DNA from 3 places in the Streptomyces sp. NPDC041191 genome. Region 1 is predicted to be linked to each of the others. Evidence: riboswitches for the same ligand, from Rfam matches in the RefSeq annotation. Region 1 holds a riboswitch; each other region holds the start of a gene.
What was found. A riboswitch is a leader RNA that binds a small molecule or an ion and turns the genes downstream of it on or off. The one in region 1 is predicted to bind cobalamin.

Region 2: linked by a shared signal. The riboswitch ahead of ACZ6AQ_RS00275 (cobalamin biosynthesis protein) and the one ahead of ACZ6AQ_RS14790 (ribonucleoside-diphosphate reductase subunit alpha) in region 1 are both predicted to bind cobalamin.
Region 3: linked by a shared signal. The riboswitch ahead of cobN (cobaltochelatase subunit CobN) and the one ahead of ACZ6AQ_RS14790 (ribonucleoside-diphosphate reductase subunit alpha) in region 1 are both predicted to bind cobalamin.

Annotation. Positions count from the first base shown of each region.
Region 1 covers NZ_JBVIZC010000006.1:313,869-319,050, forward strand. The annotation lists gene ACZ6AQ_RS14790 (ribonucleoside-diphosphate reductase subunit alpha) at 1-2,160, opposite strand, end outside; cobalamin riboswitch at 2,291-2,417, opposite strand; gene ACZ6AQ_RS14795 (GNAT family N-acetyltransferase) at 2,480-2,989, opposite strand; gene mctP (monocarboxylate uptake permease MctP) at 3,072-4,697, opposite strand; gene ACZ6AQ_RS14805 (DUF3311 domain-containing protein) at 4,694-4,978, opposite strand; gene ACZ6AQ_RS14810 (LuxR C-terminal-related transcriptional regulator) at 5,115-5,182, opposite strand, start outside.
Region 2 covers NZ_JBVIZC010000001.1:48,523-53,704, forward strand. The annotation lists gene ACZ6AQ_RS00260 (alpha/beta hydrolase) at 23-1,150, opposite strand; gene ACZ6AQ_RS00265 (inorganic phosphate transporter) at 1,482-2,750, shown strand; gene ACZ6AQ_RS00270 (hypothetical protein) at 2,763-2,984, shown strand; adenosylcobalamin (AdoCbl) riboswitch at 3,209-3,285, shown strand; gene ACZ6AQ_RS00275 (cobalamin biosynthesis protein) at 3,339-4,310, shown strand; gene ACZ6AQ_RS00280 (cobyric acid synthase) at 4,307-5,182, shown strand, end outside.
Region 3 covers NZ_JBVIZC010000008.1:57,964-63,145, reverse strand. The annotation lists gene cobN (cobaltochelatase subunit CobN) at 1-2,736, opposite strand, end outside; cobalamin riboswitch at 2,775-2,912, opposite strand; gene ACZ6AQ_RS17125 (cobalamin biosynthesis protein CobG) at 3,239-4,462, shown strand; gene ACZ6AQ_RS17120 (precorrin-8X methylmutase) at 4,459-5,112, shown strand; gene ACZ6AQ_RS17115 (precorrin-2 C(20)-methyltransferase) at 5,109-5,182, shown strand, end outside.

The DNA of each region.
Region 1 (5,182 bases):
CGTCTCCAGGAACAGGTTCAGCGACTGCGACTGGTCCAGGAACGGGGTGCGGGCGGCGGCCATGTCGATCAGGCCGCGCTGCGGGATCTCCCAGGCCGTGCGGTACAGCTCGCGCACCTCGGCCGGGACCCAGGTGAAGCCCTGCACCGAGCCGTTGGCGTCGCGCAGCGCCTCGCGGGTCTGCGCGTCCCACACGCCGAGCTCCTTCAGCTCGGCCACCAGGTAGGAGTTGACCTGGAGGAACTCGCCCGACAGCGTCTCGCGCTTGAACAGGTTGGACACCTGCGGCTCGATGCACTCGTACACGCCGGCGATCGAGGCGATCGTCGCGGTCGGCGCGATGGCGAGGAGCAGCGAGTTGCGCATGCCGACGGCGGCGATCCGCTCGCGCAGCGCGGCCCAGCGCTCCGGCCAGTTCAGCTCCACGTCGTAGTGGTCGGGGTGCAGCACGCCGCGGGCGGCGCGGGTCTTCTCCCAGGCGGGGAGCGGGCCGTTGCGCTCGGCCAGGTCGGCGGACGCCTCGTACGCGGCGAGCATGATCCGCTCGGCGATCCGGGTGGAGAGCGCCCGCGCCTCCGGGGAGTCGAAGGGCAGCCGCAGCTGGAAGAAGACGTCCTGGAGGCCCATGGCGCCCAGGCCGACCGGGCGCCAGCGGGAGTTGGAGCGGCCCGCCTGCTCGGTCGGGTAGAAGTTGATGTCCACGACCCGGTCGAGGAAGGTGACGGCCGTGCGGACGGTGGCGTCCAGGCGCTCCCAGTCGATGGCGCCGTTCCGCACGAACGCGCCGAGGTTGACCGAGCCCAGGTTGCAGACCGCGGTCTCGCCGTCGTCGGTGACCTCCAGGATCTCCGTGCAGAGGTTGGAGGAGTGGACGGTGTGGCCGGGCTCGGCGGTCTGGTTGGCCGTCCGGTTCGAGGCGTCCTTGAAGGTCATCCAGCCGTTGCCGGTCTGGGCCAGGGTCCGCATCATCCGGCCGTACAGGTCGCGGGCCGGCATCGTCTTGCGGGCGAGCCCGGCCGCCTCGGCCGCGCGGTACGCGGCGTCGAACTCGTCGCCCCACAGGTCGACCAGCTCGGGCACGTCCGACGGGGAGAACAGCGACCACTCGGCGTCGGCGTTCACGCGGCGCATGAACTCGTCCGGGACCCAGTGCGCCAGGTTGAGGTTGTGCGTGCGGCGCTGGTCCTCGCCCGTGTTGTCGCGGAGCTCCAGGAACTCCTCGATGTCCGCGTGCCAGGTCTCCAGGTAGACGGCGGCGGCGCCCTTGCGCCGGCCGCCCTGGTTCACGGCCGCGACGGAGGCGTCCAGGGTCTTCAGGAACGGCACGATGCCGTTGGAGTGCCCGTTGGTGCCCCGGATCAGGGAACCGCGGGCGCGGATCCGGGAGTACGAGAGGCCGATGCCGCCTGCGTGCTTCGAGAGGCGCGCGACCTGGTGGTAGCGGTCGTAGATGGAGTCCAGCTCGTCCTGGGGGGAGTCCAGGAGGTAGCAGGAGGACATCTGCGGGTGGCGGGTGCCGGAGTTGAAGAGCGTCGGCGAGGACGGCAGGTAGTCCAGGCGGCTCATCAGGCCGTACAGCGCGGCGACCTCGTCGAGCGCGCGGACGCTCTCGTCCTCGGCCAGGCCGCAGGCGACGCGCAGCATGAAGTGCTGGGGGGTCTCGATCACCTTGCGGGTGATCGGGTGGCGCAGCAGGTAGCGCGAGTAGAGGGTGCGCAGGCCGAAGTAGCCGAAGCGGTCGTCGCCGGCCGGGTCGATCGTCGCGTCGAGACGGTCGGCGTGCAGCGCGACGAACCCGGCGGTCCGGTCCGCGATCAGGCCCTCGCGGTGGCCCACGGCCACGGAGGCGGAGAAGGCGACGGAGCCCTGGGAGGCGGCCTCGTCCGCGATGGTGAGGGTCAGGAGGCGGGCGGCGAGCCGGGAGTACGCGGGGTCCTCGGCGATCAGGCCGGCGGCCGCCTCGGTGGCCAGCTCGCGCAGCTCCGCCTCGTCCGACGCGGCGCTGCGGCCGCGCAGCGCGGCGGCGGCGACCTTGCCGGGGTCGGTGTCGGGGAGATCGGCGGTGAGGTCGGTCAGGGTCCGCAGCAGCACGGTCCCGGGTCCGTCGCTCTCGACCGCGGAAGCCTCGGCCGAAGCCGGATCGGCGGGCGCGATGGTCACGTGGGGGCTCTCCCTCGCTCGGCTCGGGGCCGCGGGGAGGGAAGGCGGGCAGGCGGGCGTCCAGGCACGACGCGCCGCGTCCGCCGGCCCACTCCGCGAGGCCCGGACGTCTGTGGCACCCGGGCCGGACGGACCGGGCGCGCTGACGGCAGGTGCTCGGACTCGCTCCGGACGAAACAGCACGAAGCACACCGTTGCGGGACAGTTCCGGATTCGCGCCGGATTCCCCTGCGTCGACAGCGAGGACGAGCATACATGTGGGGGGCGCCGCTCGTGGCACCCCCCACATGTTGTGTCACCCCGGGGGCGGAGGGGAGGCTCAGAACTCCAAGGAGTAGGTGCGCAGCGGGTGATCGGGGATCGGCTCCCAGTCCCGGTGCGGGGTGCGGACGAAGCCCAGGCGCTCGTAGATCCGGTGCGCGGAGACCATCACGGCGTCCGTGGAGAGCACGATCCGGGCGCACCCCGGGAGGGCCCGCGCCCGGTCGGTACAGGCCCGTACGAGCGCCTCCCCGATGCCCCGGCCGCGGGCCTCCCGGGCGACCACGAGCATCCGGAACTCGGCCTCGCCCTCCACGGCGATGTCGGCCCACGGCGTGCCGCCCCGGGCGAAGGTCACCCCGCCGACGATCCGGCCCGCCGCGGTCCCGGTGTCCTCCGCGACGAGGACCTCGCTCTCGCGGGCCCGCCGCGCGGTGTCCCGCAGCACCTCCAGGTAGGAGTCCTCGGCCCCGTACTTCAGCAGTCCGTCGTCCAGATAGGTGCGCCCGGTCAGCTCGCCGAGCGCCTCGTACTCCTCGGGCCGTACCGCCCTGATCGTGAAGTCCATGGGTGCAGTGTGCCCGCCGGGGACGCGGCGGGGCCCGGGGGTCTCCGGCGGAGGCCCCCGGGCCCGTCGTACGCGCGCGAGGTCAGTGCGTCGGCGCGGTGGTCTTCTCCATCTCGGCCTTCACGCCCGGGTCGCCGGCGTCCGCCGTGTAGTCGGACGGCGAGGTCTCGTCCACGCCCTCGGGGGCCTTGACGGCCTTGAGGACGAAGGTGAGGACCACGGTGACCAGGACGTTGAGGACGAAGGCGGTGAGACCGATGTAGCCGATCTCGCCGATGCCCGGGATCTCGGCGGAGGAGCCGCCGAAGTGCTTCTGGGTCGGGCTGGCGACGCCGTACGCGGCGACCGTGCCGTAGACCATGCCGACCGCCCAGCCCGCGAGCAGCGCCCAGCGGTGGAACCAGCGGGTGAACAGGCCGCCGACCAGGGCCGGGAAGGTCTGCAGGATCCAGATGCCGCCGAGGAGCTGGAAGTTGATCGCGACCGTCTTGTCCATGGTGAGGACGAAGACGAGCGCGCCGACCTTCACCAGGAGGGAGACCAGCTTGGAGACCTTGGTCTCCTGGGCCGGGGTCGCGTCCGGCCTGATGAAGTCCTTGTAGATGTTGCGGGTGAAGAGGTTGGCCGCGGCGATCGACATGATCGCGGCCGGGACGAGCGCGCCGATGCCGATCGCGGCGAACGCGACGCCCGCGAACCAGTCCGGGAACATGGTCTCGAAGAGCTGCGGGATGGCGAGCTGGCCGTTCTTCACCTTGATCCCGGCGGCGATCGCCATGAAGCCGAGCAGCGCGAGCAGGCCCAGCATCAGCGAGTACAGCGGCAGGATCGTGGTGTTGCGGCGGATGACCTCGCGGCTCCGGGACGACAGGGTCGCCGTGATGGAGTGCGGGTACATGAAGAGCGCGAGCGCGGAGCCGAGCGCGAGCGTCGCGTACGTCCACTGGCCGGCCTCGCCGGGGACGAGCGCGCCGCGCGGCTTGCCGGTCGCCGGGTTGGTCTGCGCGAACGCCTCGCCCGCCTTGGCGAAGATCTCGTCGAAGCCGCCCAGCTTGATCGGGATGTAGATGATCGCCACCGCGATGACGAGGTAGATCAGGGTGTCCTTGACGAAGGCGATGAGCGCGGGGGCGCGCAGGCCCGAGGAGTACGTGTACGCCGCGAGGACGCCGAAGGCGAGCAGCAGCGGCAGGTCCTTGACGAACCAGTGCGTGGTCTCGCCGCCGCCGACGCCCATCACGTCCAGGACGGCCTGGATGCCGACGAGCTGGAGCGCGATGTACGGCATGGTGGCGAGGATGCCGGTGACCGCCACCGCGAGCGACAGGCCCTTGGAGCCGAAGCGGCCCCGGACGAAGTCGGAGGTGGTGACGTACCCGTGCTTGTGCGACACCGACCACAGGCGGGGCAGGAAGGTGAAGATCAGCGGGTACACCAGGATCGTGTACGGGACGGCGAAGAAGCCGGCCGCGCCCGCCGCGTAGATGGCCGCGGGGACGGCGACGAAGGTGTACGCCGTGTAGAGGTCGCCGCCGAGCAGGAACCACGTCACCCAGGTGCCGAACGACCGGCCGCCGAGGCCCCATTCGTCGAGGCTGTGCTCGTTCTCGGCCTTGCGCCACTTGGCCGCCAGGAAGCCCATGACCGTGACGGCCAGGAAGAAGAAGACGAAGACGCCGAGCGCCACGCCGTTCACGCCGTCCTTCATCGCGCGTCACCTCCCCTGCGGGACCGCTGGTCCCGCTGCCACAGCTTGTACGCGATCATGGTGAGCACGGTGGAGACCAGCACCCAGAGCATCTGGTACCAGTAGAAGAAGGGGATGCCGGCGAAGAGCGGCTCCACCTTCGCGTAGGAACCCACCCAGAGCATCGCCACGAACGGGGCGACGAGGCAGAGCGCGATCACCACCCGCAGGGGGGTGACGACCGGTTGCCGTACCGGTGCCGCTTCCTCGTGTGGTGTTTTCCCGCGTGCCGCTTCTGGCATGGCGATTCCGTCCCCTCGCTGATCACCTCGGTGGTGGTGGGGAAATCTAGGGGACGCGTCCGTGGCAGGGAACCCCCGTCCGCATAACGGATGCGACGCGTCGGTGGAGGTGTGGTGAGGACGGACGCGGCAGGTGTCAGAGCCAGCCCTCCTTGGCCGCCCGCACCCCCGCCTCGAACCGGCTGCGCGCGCCCAGCCGGCCCA
Region 2 (5,182 bases), on a different contig from region 1:
ACGGCCCCGGGGCGGGCGGGCCTCAGAGCAGGGGGGTGAGGAAGCGGCGGAGGGACTCCTCGTAGCGGGACGGGTCGGGGTTCCACATCGCCGCGTGCGGGGCGTCCCGGACGGTCCGCAGGCTGATCGTGCCGGGATGGTGGGCCGCGAGGTCGACGGACGGCTCCCAGGGGGCGATCGTGTCCTCGGGGCCGTGGAAGAGGAGGACCGGGGCGCGCAGGGCGCCCGGCACCGAGGCGGCGCGGAGGCGGTCGCCGTGCGGGCCGGTCCTGCCCATGGCGGCCCGGACGGCGAACGGGACCAGGGGGCCGGGGACGTGGCGGGCCGCGGCGAGGGCGCGGAAGGTGGCCTCCCAGTCCAGGACCGGGGAGTCCAGGACGAGGCCGGCGATCCGGTCGCGCACCCCCGACTCGGCGGCGGCGCGCAGGGCCATCGACGCCCCGGTCCCCCAGCCGTGCAGGACGATCTTCCCGGCGCCCCGGCGGACGGCGAACCGGAGGGCGGCGTCGACGTCGCGCCACTCGGAGTCGCCGAGATGGGTGAGGCCGCCGGGGACGGGGGGCGCCCCCTCGTCCCCCCGGTAGGTGGGGACGAGGACGGGGATCTGGCGGCGGTGGTAGAAGGGGACGAGGTTCAGCGGGTGCTCGCGGGTGGCGCCGAGCCCGTGCAGGGCGATCACCCAGACGGAGCGCGGGGCGGGCACGAGCCAGGCGGGCAGGGGGCCGAGCTCGCCCGGGATCTCCACGTCCTCGTGGACGAGTCCGAGGGCGGTCGTCGGCGTCCCCCGGTGCAGCGCGGGGGTGAGCCGGACGCGGGCGCCGGGGCCGGGGGTGCCGAGCTCGACCCGTTCCAGGCGCCGGACGACGGTGTCGGCGGTGTGCGGGGTGCGGGCGAGGACGGGTCCGAGGACGGCGTGCAGGCCGGGGGCCTCCATGCCGTACGTGCCGGGCCGCAGCGAGGCGAGGCTGCGGGTGAGGGTGATCCGGTCGGGGGTCGTGGCGTGCACGGTCAGTCTCGGATCACCGGGCAGGGGCCGCTCCGACGGCACCTTGAGGGCGAGGTCGCTGGCGTACCGGCCGGCCGCCACCGCGGCCGCGCCGACACCGATCAGGGTGGTGACGGCCGTTGCCGTCGCTGTAGCCGGGCGCACGCTCCCAGTGTCCGCAGGGTGGGGGCGGACTGCCACCCGACGTGCGGGGCGGGCGGCCGGGACGACCCGTACGGCCCCGGGGCGGGCGAACGGGACCGGCCGTACGGCCCCGGGGCGGGCGCGGGGCGGTCCGCCGCCCGGGGAGACGCGGGCCGCCCCGGGAGGCGCGGGCGGGCCCGGGTCCCGGGCGGGGCCCGGGAGCCCTCCGGGACCTAAGCGGAATCTCCCGGCACCGGATAGGGACACCATGCCGCCCGCCCCAGTTCATCTTCCGTTCATCCAGGTTGCTTACGTTCGACGAGCCACTGACGTCAAACGATTGCCTGGGTAAATGGAACACATCACGCTGCTGCTCGCCATTGTGGTCGTGACAGCTCTCGTGTTCGATTTCACGAACGGTTTCCACGACACCGCCAACGCGATGGCCACGACCATCTCGACCGGTGCGCTCAAGCCCAAGACGGCGGTGGCCATGTCCGCCGCGCTGAACCTCGTCGGCGCGTTCCTGTCCGTGGAGGTCGCCAGGACGATCTCCGGCGGGATCATCAACGAAGAGGGCATCCGCACGGAGGTGATCTTCGCCGCGCTGGTCGGCGCCATCCTGTGGAACCTGCTGACCTGGCTGCTCGGACTCCCGTCCAGCTCCTCCCACGCCCTCTTCGGCGGTCTCATCGGCGCCGCGGTCATGTCGGCCGGCTGGTCGGCCGTGAACGGCTCCACCATCGTCACCAAGGTCCTCATCCCGGCCGTCGCCGCGCCGATCGTCGCCGGCCTCGCCGCGATGGCCGCCACCCGGCTGACGTACCTGATCAAGGCCGACCCCGGGGCGAAGGCCACGGCCAAGGGCTACCGGGCCGGCCAGATCGCCTCCGCCGGTCTCGTCTCCCTCGCCCACGGCACCAACGACGCCCAGAAGACGATGGGCATCATCACCCTGGCCCTGGTCACCCAGGGCGTCGTCGCCCCCGGCTCGAACCCGCCCCTGTGGGTCGTCGTCTCCGCCGGCGTCGCCATCGCGCTCGGCACCTACCTCGGCGGCTGGCGCATCATCCGCACCATGGGCAAGGGCCTCACCGACCTCCGGCCGCAGCAGGGCTTCGCCGCCCAGACCAGCGCCGCCACGGTCATCCTGGCCTCCTCGCACCTCGGCTTCTCCCTCTCCACCACCCAGTCCTGCTCGGGTGCCGTGATGGGCGCGGGCCTGGGCCGCAAGGGCGGTGTCGTCCGCTGGTCGACCGCGACCCGGATGTTCGTCGCCTGGGGCCTGACCCTGCCCGCCGCGGGCCTGGTCGGCGCCGGTGCCGAGTTCCTCACCCAGCAGGGCCCCTGGGGCATCGCCGCCGTCGCGGTCCTGCTGATCGCCGGGTCGGCCGTGATCTGGTCGCTCTCCCGCCGCAAGCCGGTCGACCACCACAACGTCACGGCCGACGACCCGCACGCCGAGGAGCCCGCGGGCGTCGTGACCACCGCCGTCGCGGCCGTCACCCCGCCGCCGGCCGGCTCCTTCACCGCCGTCACGGACGAGGACCTCAAGGCGACCATCCCCGCCCCGGTCCCCACCGACCCGACCGCTCCCCCGGCCCCGGCCGCGAAGGTCTAAGGAAAGAACCGCATGAAGATCGACTGGGCAGCCCTCGGCTCCGTCTTCGGAGTCAGCCTCGTGGCGACCGTCGCCCTGGTGGGCCTCTTCTCCCTCGGCATCGTCGGCCTCACCAAGCAGGAGGAGGCCGCCGCCCGGGGGGACTCCGCCGCCCCGGCCCGCGCCGGTGCCTACGCCTGCTTCGGACTGTGCCTGGCGGCCGTGGCCTACGGCATCCACCTGATCGTCGCCTGACGGTCCCCGCTCCGCCGGCCGGGCGGTCCGCACCTCCGGGTGCGGGCCGCCCGGTTTCCGTGTCTGTGGCACTCCGCACAGTGCGCCGCCGCAGGTCAAGGGGGAGTTGACGCCCGTTCTCGGGGCGTGGTGGACTGCCGGGGCCATAAGAGCGCGTGCCGTGAACGGCGTCGTCCGCCCCGGAGGGCGGGCGGCACTTCCGGCACACGCCCTACGGCGGCAGCAGAGGAAGTCCGGTGCGAATCCGGCGCGGTCCCGCCACTGTGACCGGCCCCCCAGGGGGCCGGGAGTCAGGAACTCTCGCCGCCGGTCACGTCGATCCGGGGCGCGGACCCTGAGTGAGGACACAGCACCATGCCCGGCCGCTCCAGAGCCACCGGCGTCTTCGCGTACGGCGCGGCCGCGGGTCTCGCCGTCGACCTGGTCCTCGGCGACCCCCGCCGCGGACACCCCGTCGCCGCCTTCGGCCGCGCGGCCGCCGCCGTCGAACGGCGCCTCCACCACGACCACCGGGGCTGGGGCGCCCTGCACGCCGCCGTCTGCGCCGGTTCCACCGTCGCGCTCGGCGCCCTCGCCGCCCGGGCCGTGCGCGACCGGCCGGCCGCCTCCGCGGCGCTGACCGCCGCCTCCGTCTGGGCCGTCGTCGGCGGGACCACCCTGGGCCGGGAGGCCCGCGCGATCGGCGGGGCGCTGGCCGCCGGGGACCTGGAGGCGGCCCGCGAGCGGCTGCCGCACCTGTGCGGGCGCGACCCGCAGTCCCTGGACGGGCCCGCGACGGCCCGCGCGGTCGTCGAGTCGGTCGCCGAGAACACCTCGGACGCCGTGGTCGGCGCCCTCTTCTGGGGGGCGGTCGCGGGCGTGCCGGGGCTCGTCGGCTTCCGGGCCGTCAACACCCTGGACGCGATGGTGGGCCACACGTCCCCCCGGTACCGCCGCTTCGGCTGGGCCTCGGCCCGCCTGGACGACCTGGCCGGCTGGCCCGGGGCCCGGCTGACGGCCGTGCTCGCGGCCGTCGCGGGCGGGAACCCGCGCGGGGCCGTACGGGCCTGGCGGGCGGACGCGCCGAAGCATCCGAGCCCCAACGCGGGCCCGGTCGAGGCGTCCTTCGCGGGCGCGCTGGGCGTACGGCTCGGCGGCACCCTCTCGTACGGCGGCCGGGTCGAGCACCGGCCGGTCCTGAACGGGACGGGGCGGGCCGTCGAGGTGGCCGACATCGAACGGGCGGTGGCGCTCTCGCGCCGGGTGACCGCGCTGACCCTGGCCGCCTGCGTGGGCGGCCGTCTGATCGCCGACGCCGTGCGGCGCGGGAAGCGGAGGGCTTCATGAGGGGCGGGGGACTGCTGGTCGCCGGGACCACGTCCGACGCGGGCAAGAGCGTCGTGACGGCCGGGATCTGCCGCTGGCTGGTCCGCAGGGGCCTGAAGGTGGCACCGTTCAAGGGGCAGAACATGTCCCTCAACTCCTTCGTCACCCGCGAGGGCGCCGAGATCGGACGGGCCCAGGCCATGCAGGCGCGGGCCGCCCGGGTCGAGCCGACCGCGCTGATGAACCCGGTGCTGCTCAAGCCGGGCGGCGACCGCTCCAGCCAGGTCGTCCTGATGGGGAAGCCGGTGGGCGAGCTGAGCGCCAAGGGGTTCTTCGGGGGGCCCGGGGGGTCGTCCCCCGGGAAGGCACTGCACGGGGGGCGCCAGAAGGACCTGTTCGAGCCGGTCATGGCGTGCCTGGAGGAGCTGCGGAGCACGTACGACGCGGTGATCTGCGAGGGCGCCGGCAGTCCGGCCGAGATCAACCTGCGGCGCACCGACATCGTGAACATGGGCGTGGCGCGGGCCGCGCGGCTGCCCGTGGTGGTGGTCGGGGACATCGACCGGGGCGGGGTCTTCGCCCAGTTCTTCGGCACGACGGCGCTGCTGTCCCCCGAGGACCAGGCGCTCGTCGCCGGATACCTGGTGAACAAGTTCCGGGGCGACGTGAGCCTGCTCGAACCGGGTCTCGACATGCTGCACGGCCTGACCGGGCGCCGGACCCTCGGCGTCCTGCCGTACGCGCACGGGCTCGGCATCGACGAGGAGGACGGCCTGCGCGTGTCGCTGCGGGGCGCCGTCCGGGAGTCGGTGGTGGCGCCGCCGGTCGGCGCGGACGTGCTGCGGGTCGCCGTGTGCGCCGTACCGCTGATGTCGAACTTCACGGACGTGGAC
Region 3 (5,182 bases), on a different contig from region 1:
CCGGAAGAAGCCGGAGATGCGCAGCGTGACGTCGACGCGCGGACGGCCGAGTTCGGTGAGCGGGATCGGCTCCAGACCGTTCACGCGGCGCGACGCCTCGTCCCACAGCGGGCGGACGCCGAGCAGGGCGAGGGCCTCGGCCACGTCGTCGCCGGCGGTGCGCATCGCGCTCGTGCCCCACAGGGAGAGGCCCACGGAGGTCGGCCAGTCGCCGTTGTCGGCGCGGTAGCGCTCCAGGAGCGAGTCCGCGAGCGCCTGGCCGGTCTCCCAGGCGAGCCGGGAGGGGACGGCCTTCGGGTCGACCGAGTAGAAGTTGCGGCCGGTCGGCAGGACGTTGACCAGGCCCCGGAGGGGAGAGCCGGACGGGCCCGCCGGGACGAAACCGCCGTTCAGGGCGTGCACGGCGTGCGTCAGCTCGTCGGTGGTGGCGGCCAGGCGCGGCACGACCTGCTCGGCGGCGAAGCGCAGCACGGCCCGCACGTCGGGGCCGTGGGCGGACGCGACCGACTCGACCGCCTCCACCGCCCAGTCCGCCGCCTCCATCGCCTCGACCAGCTCGCGCGCCTCCGCCTCCGCCTCGTCGGCGGTGGTGCGGGTCGCGGCCGACTCGTCCAGGCCCAGGGCCTCGCGCAGGCCGGGCAGGGCCTGCGTGCCGCCCCAGATCTGGCGGGCGCGCAGGATGGAGAGGACCAGGTTGACCCGGGCCTCGCCGGCCGGGGCGCCGCCGAGGACGTGCAGGCCGTCGCGGATCTGGGCGTCCTTGACCTCGCACAGCCAGCCGTCGACGTGCAGCAGGAAGTCGTCGAAGCCGTCGTCCTCCGGCCGCTCCTCCAGCCCCAGGTCGTGGTCGAGCCGGGCGGCCTGGATCAGGGTCCAGATCTGGGCGCGGATCGCGGGCAGCTTCGCCGGGTCCATGGAGGAGATCTGCGCGTACTCGTCGAGCAGCTGCTCCAGGCGCGCGATGTCGCCGTACGAGTCGGCGCGGGCCATCGGCGGCACCAGGTGGTCGACCAGGGTCGCGTGCGCGCGCCGCTTGGCCTGCGTGCCCTCGCCCGGGTCGTTGACCAGGAACGGGTAGACCAGCGGCAGGTCGCCGAGGGCCGCGTCCGGGCCGCAGGCGGCGGACAGGCCGGCGTTCTTGCCGGGCAGCCACTCCAGGTTGCCGTGCTTGCCCAGGTGCACCATGGCGTCGGCGCCGAAGCCGCCGTCCTCGGCGCGGGCCGCGATCCAGCGGTAGGCGGCCAGGTAGTGGTGGGACGGCGGGAGGTCGGGATCGTGGTAGATCGCGATCGGGTTCTCACCGAAGCCGCGCGGCGGCTGGATGAGGATCAGGAGGTTCCCGCGCCGCAGGGCGGCGAGCACGATGTCGCCCTCCGGGTTCCGCGACCGGTCGAGGAACATCTCGCCGGGCGCCGGGCCCCAGTGCTCCTCGACGCGCGTGCGCAGCTCCTCGGGGAGGGTCGCGTACCAGCGCTTGTAGTCGGCGGCCGGGATGCGGACCGGGTTCCTGGCCAGCTGCTCCTCGGTCAGCCAGTCCTGGTCGTGGCCGCCGGCCTCGATGAGGGCGTATATCAGCTCGTCGCCGTCGCCCGAGACCAGGCCGGGCAGCTCCTCGGCGGGGCCGAAGTCGTACCCCTCCCCGATCAGCCGACGCAGCAGGGCGACGGCGGAGGCGGGGGTGTCCAGACCGACGGCGTTGCCGATGCGGGAGTGCTTGGTGGGGTACGCGGAGAGGACGAGCGCGATCCTCTTCCCGGCGTTCGGGATGTGCCGGAGGCGGGCGTGCCGCACGGCGATCCCGGCGACGCGGGCCGCGCGCTCGGGGTCCGCCACGTAGGCGGGCAGGCCGTCCTCGTCGATCTCCTTGAAGGAGAACGGGACGGTGATCAGGCGGCCGTCGAACTCGGGGACGGCGACCTGGCCCGCGGCGTCCAGCGGGGACAGGCCCTCGTCGTTCTCCTCCCAGGCCGCGCGGGAGCCGGTCAGGCACAGGGCCTGGAGGATCGGCACGTCGAGCGCGGCGAGCGCGCCCGCGTCCCACGCCTCCTCGTCGCCGCCCGCCTGCGCCTCGGCGGGCTTGGTGCCGCCCGCCGCGAGGACGGTGGTGACGAGGGCGTCGGCGGCGCGGAGGGTGTCGATCAGCTCCGGCTCGGGGGCGCGCAGGGAGGCCACGTACAGCGGGAGCGGCCGGGCGCCGGCGTCCTCGATCGCGTCGCACAGGGCGCCGACGAAGGCGGTGTTGCCGCTCATGTGGTGGGCGCGGTAGTAGAGCACGGCGACGGTCGGGCCGTCGGTGGCCTTCGGGGTGCGCTCCAGCGGGCCCCAGGTGGGGGCGGCGGCCGGGGCCTCGAAGCCGTGGCCGGTGAGCAGGACGGTGTCGGAGAGGAAGCGGGCCAGCTGCTCCAGGTTGGCGGGGCCGCCGTGCGCCAGGTAGGCGTGCGCCTCGGTGGCGACGCCGACGGGCACGGTGGAGACCTCCATCAGCTGGGCGTCGGGCGCCTGTTCGCCGCTGAGCACGACCACCGGCTTCCCCGAGGCGCGGATCGCGTCGAGCCCGTCCTCCCAGGAGCGGAGGCCGCCGAGGAGCCGGACGACGACGAGGTCGGCCCCGTCGAGGAGGCCGGGGAGGTCGGCGAGCGGGAGCCGGGCCGGGTTGGCGAACCGGTACGCGACCGGGCCGCCGGCCGCGCGGGCGCTGAGCAGGTCGGTGTCGGAGTGCGACAGCAGCAGGAGCATGGCGAGGCAGGCCTTCCTCGGGGTTGTCCGCGCCCCGGGTGGTCGTGTGGACGGCGGGAGTTCCTGACTCACCGCCCCGAAAGCGCCGGGCCGGTTCACAGTGGCGGGACCGCGCCGGAATCTCACCGGGCTTCCTCCCCGGGGCCCTGGGACCCCATGCCGCTTGCATCCTAGATCGTGGGCTCCGGGAGCCGGGAGGGCCGGGCGGTTCCCACCCGGCCGGGGACCCCGGCCCCGCCCGGCCGAAACCTGGAAGGCGCCCCCGGTCCCGCCCGGCCGAAACCCGGAAGACACCCCCGTACCCGCCCGCCCCGAACCCGGAAGGCGCCCCCGGGACCACCTGGCCAAAACCCGGAAGACACCCCCGCACCCGCCCGCCCGGAACCCGGAAGTCACCTCCGCACCCACCCGCCCCGAACCCGGAAGGCACCTCCGCACGCGCCCGCCGGGCGCCCGGGAGTCAGGCTGATCACACCCGGTCGGCAGCCGGTTCCCCGTGGGTATGCTCGCCGCCATGCCGCCCACCCCGTCCCCGACGCCCGACCCCGGCGCTCCCCGCGTACGGGACCGGGGCGACGCCTGTCCCGGGGCGCTGCGCCTGCACTCCGCCGACGACGGCCTCCTGGCCCGACTGCGGCTGCCCGGAGGCCGCCTGACGCCCCGTCAGGCAGAGGTCCTGGCAGACGCGGCGGAGACCCTGGGCGACGGGCGGATCAGCGTCACCTCGCGCGGCAACGCGGAGCTGCGCGGCCTGGCGGAGGGCTGCGGGGCGGAGCTGGCGCCGCTCCTGACGGAGGCGGGCCTGCTGCCCTCCCCCACCCACGAACGCGTCCGCAACATCGTGGCCTCCCCGGCCGCCGGACTCGACGGACTCGGCCACGCCGACGTGCAGTTGTGGGCCCGCGCGCTGGACGAACGGCTCTGCGCCGCGCCCTGGGCGGCGGCGCTCTCGGGCCGCTTCCTCTTCGTCCTCGACGACGGCCGGGGCGACGTCACCGGCCTCGGCGGCGATGTGACCTTGGTCGCAGCGGCCCCGGACGCCGCGCTCCTGCGCCTCGGCGGCCGCACCGTCCGCGTCGCCGCCGCCGACGCCCCGCGCGCCGCGCTCGCCGCCGCCCGCGCCTTCCTGTCCGCCGCCCGCGAGGCCGGTACGGGCGCCTGGCGCGTCCGCGAACTGCCGGAGGGGCACGACGTGGACGTGCGGGAAGCGCTCGCGCGGGCCGGGATCGCGGCGGAGGACGGACGGGAGCCGGTCCCGCCCCGTGCGGCGCCCCCCGCCCCCGGCCCCCTCGGCGCCTCCGCCCTCCACGTCCTCGCCCCCCTCGGCCGCCTCACCGCCGCCCAGCTGCGGGCCCTGCTGCCCGCCGGCGAGGTGCGGCTCACGCCCTGGCGCGGGGCCGTCGTCACCGGGACGGACCCCGGACGGCTGCCCGCCCTGGAGGCGCACGGCCTGATCACCCGGCCCGGCTCCCCCTGGGCCGGCGTCAGCGCCTGCACCGGACGGCCCGGCTGCGCCAAGTCGCTCGCGGACGTCCGGACGGACGCCGTGCCGGGCTCCCCCGGCCTGCCCGTCCACTACTCCGGGTGCGAGCGGCGCTGCGGCCGTCCGCACGGCGACTGGATCGACGTCCTCGCCGTCCCCGGCGGCGGCTATCTGGTGAACGGCGCCCCCACCCCCCGCACCTCCCTGCCCGAAGCCGTGGCCACGGCCCGTACGACGAGATGAGCGAGAGCAACAGGATGTTCGACTACGAGAAGGACGGGACGGAGATCTACCGCCGGTCCTTTGCCACGATCCGCGCCGAGGCGGACCTCACGGGCCTGCCCGCCGATGTCGCCCAGGTGGCGGTCCGGATGATCCACGCCTGCGGCATGACCGACCTCGTCCGGGACATCGCGTACTCGCCGGGCGTCGTCGCGAGCGCCCGCGCCGCGCTCCGGGCGGGCGCGCCGGTCCTCTGCGACGCGCAGATGGTCGCCAGCGGCGTCACCCGCAAGCGGCTGCCCGCCGGCAACGACGTGGTCTGCACGCTCTCCGACCCGGCCGTGCCGGGCCTCGCCGCCGAGCTGGGCACCACCCGTTCCGCCGCCGCCCTGGAGCTGTGGCGGGACCGTCTCGAAGGCTCCGTCGTCGCCATCGGCAACGCCCCCACCGCCCTCTTCCACCTCCTGGAGATGGTCGCGAAGGGCGCGGGGAAGCCCGCCGCCGTCCTCGGCATACCGGTCGGCTTCATCGGCGCCGCCGAGTCCAAGGACGCCCTCGCCGCCAACACCCTCGGCCTCGACCACCTCGTCGTCCGGGGCCGGCGCGGCGGCAGCGCCATGACGGCCGCCGCGATCAACGCCCTCGCGCACGAAGCGGAGATCCAGCAGTGACCGGGAACACCGTCGGCAAGCTGTACGGCGTGGGCCTCGGCCCCGGCGATCCGGACCTCCTCACCCTCGC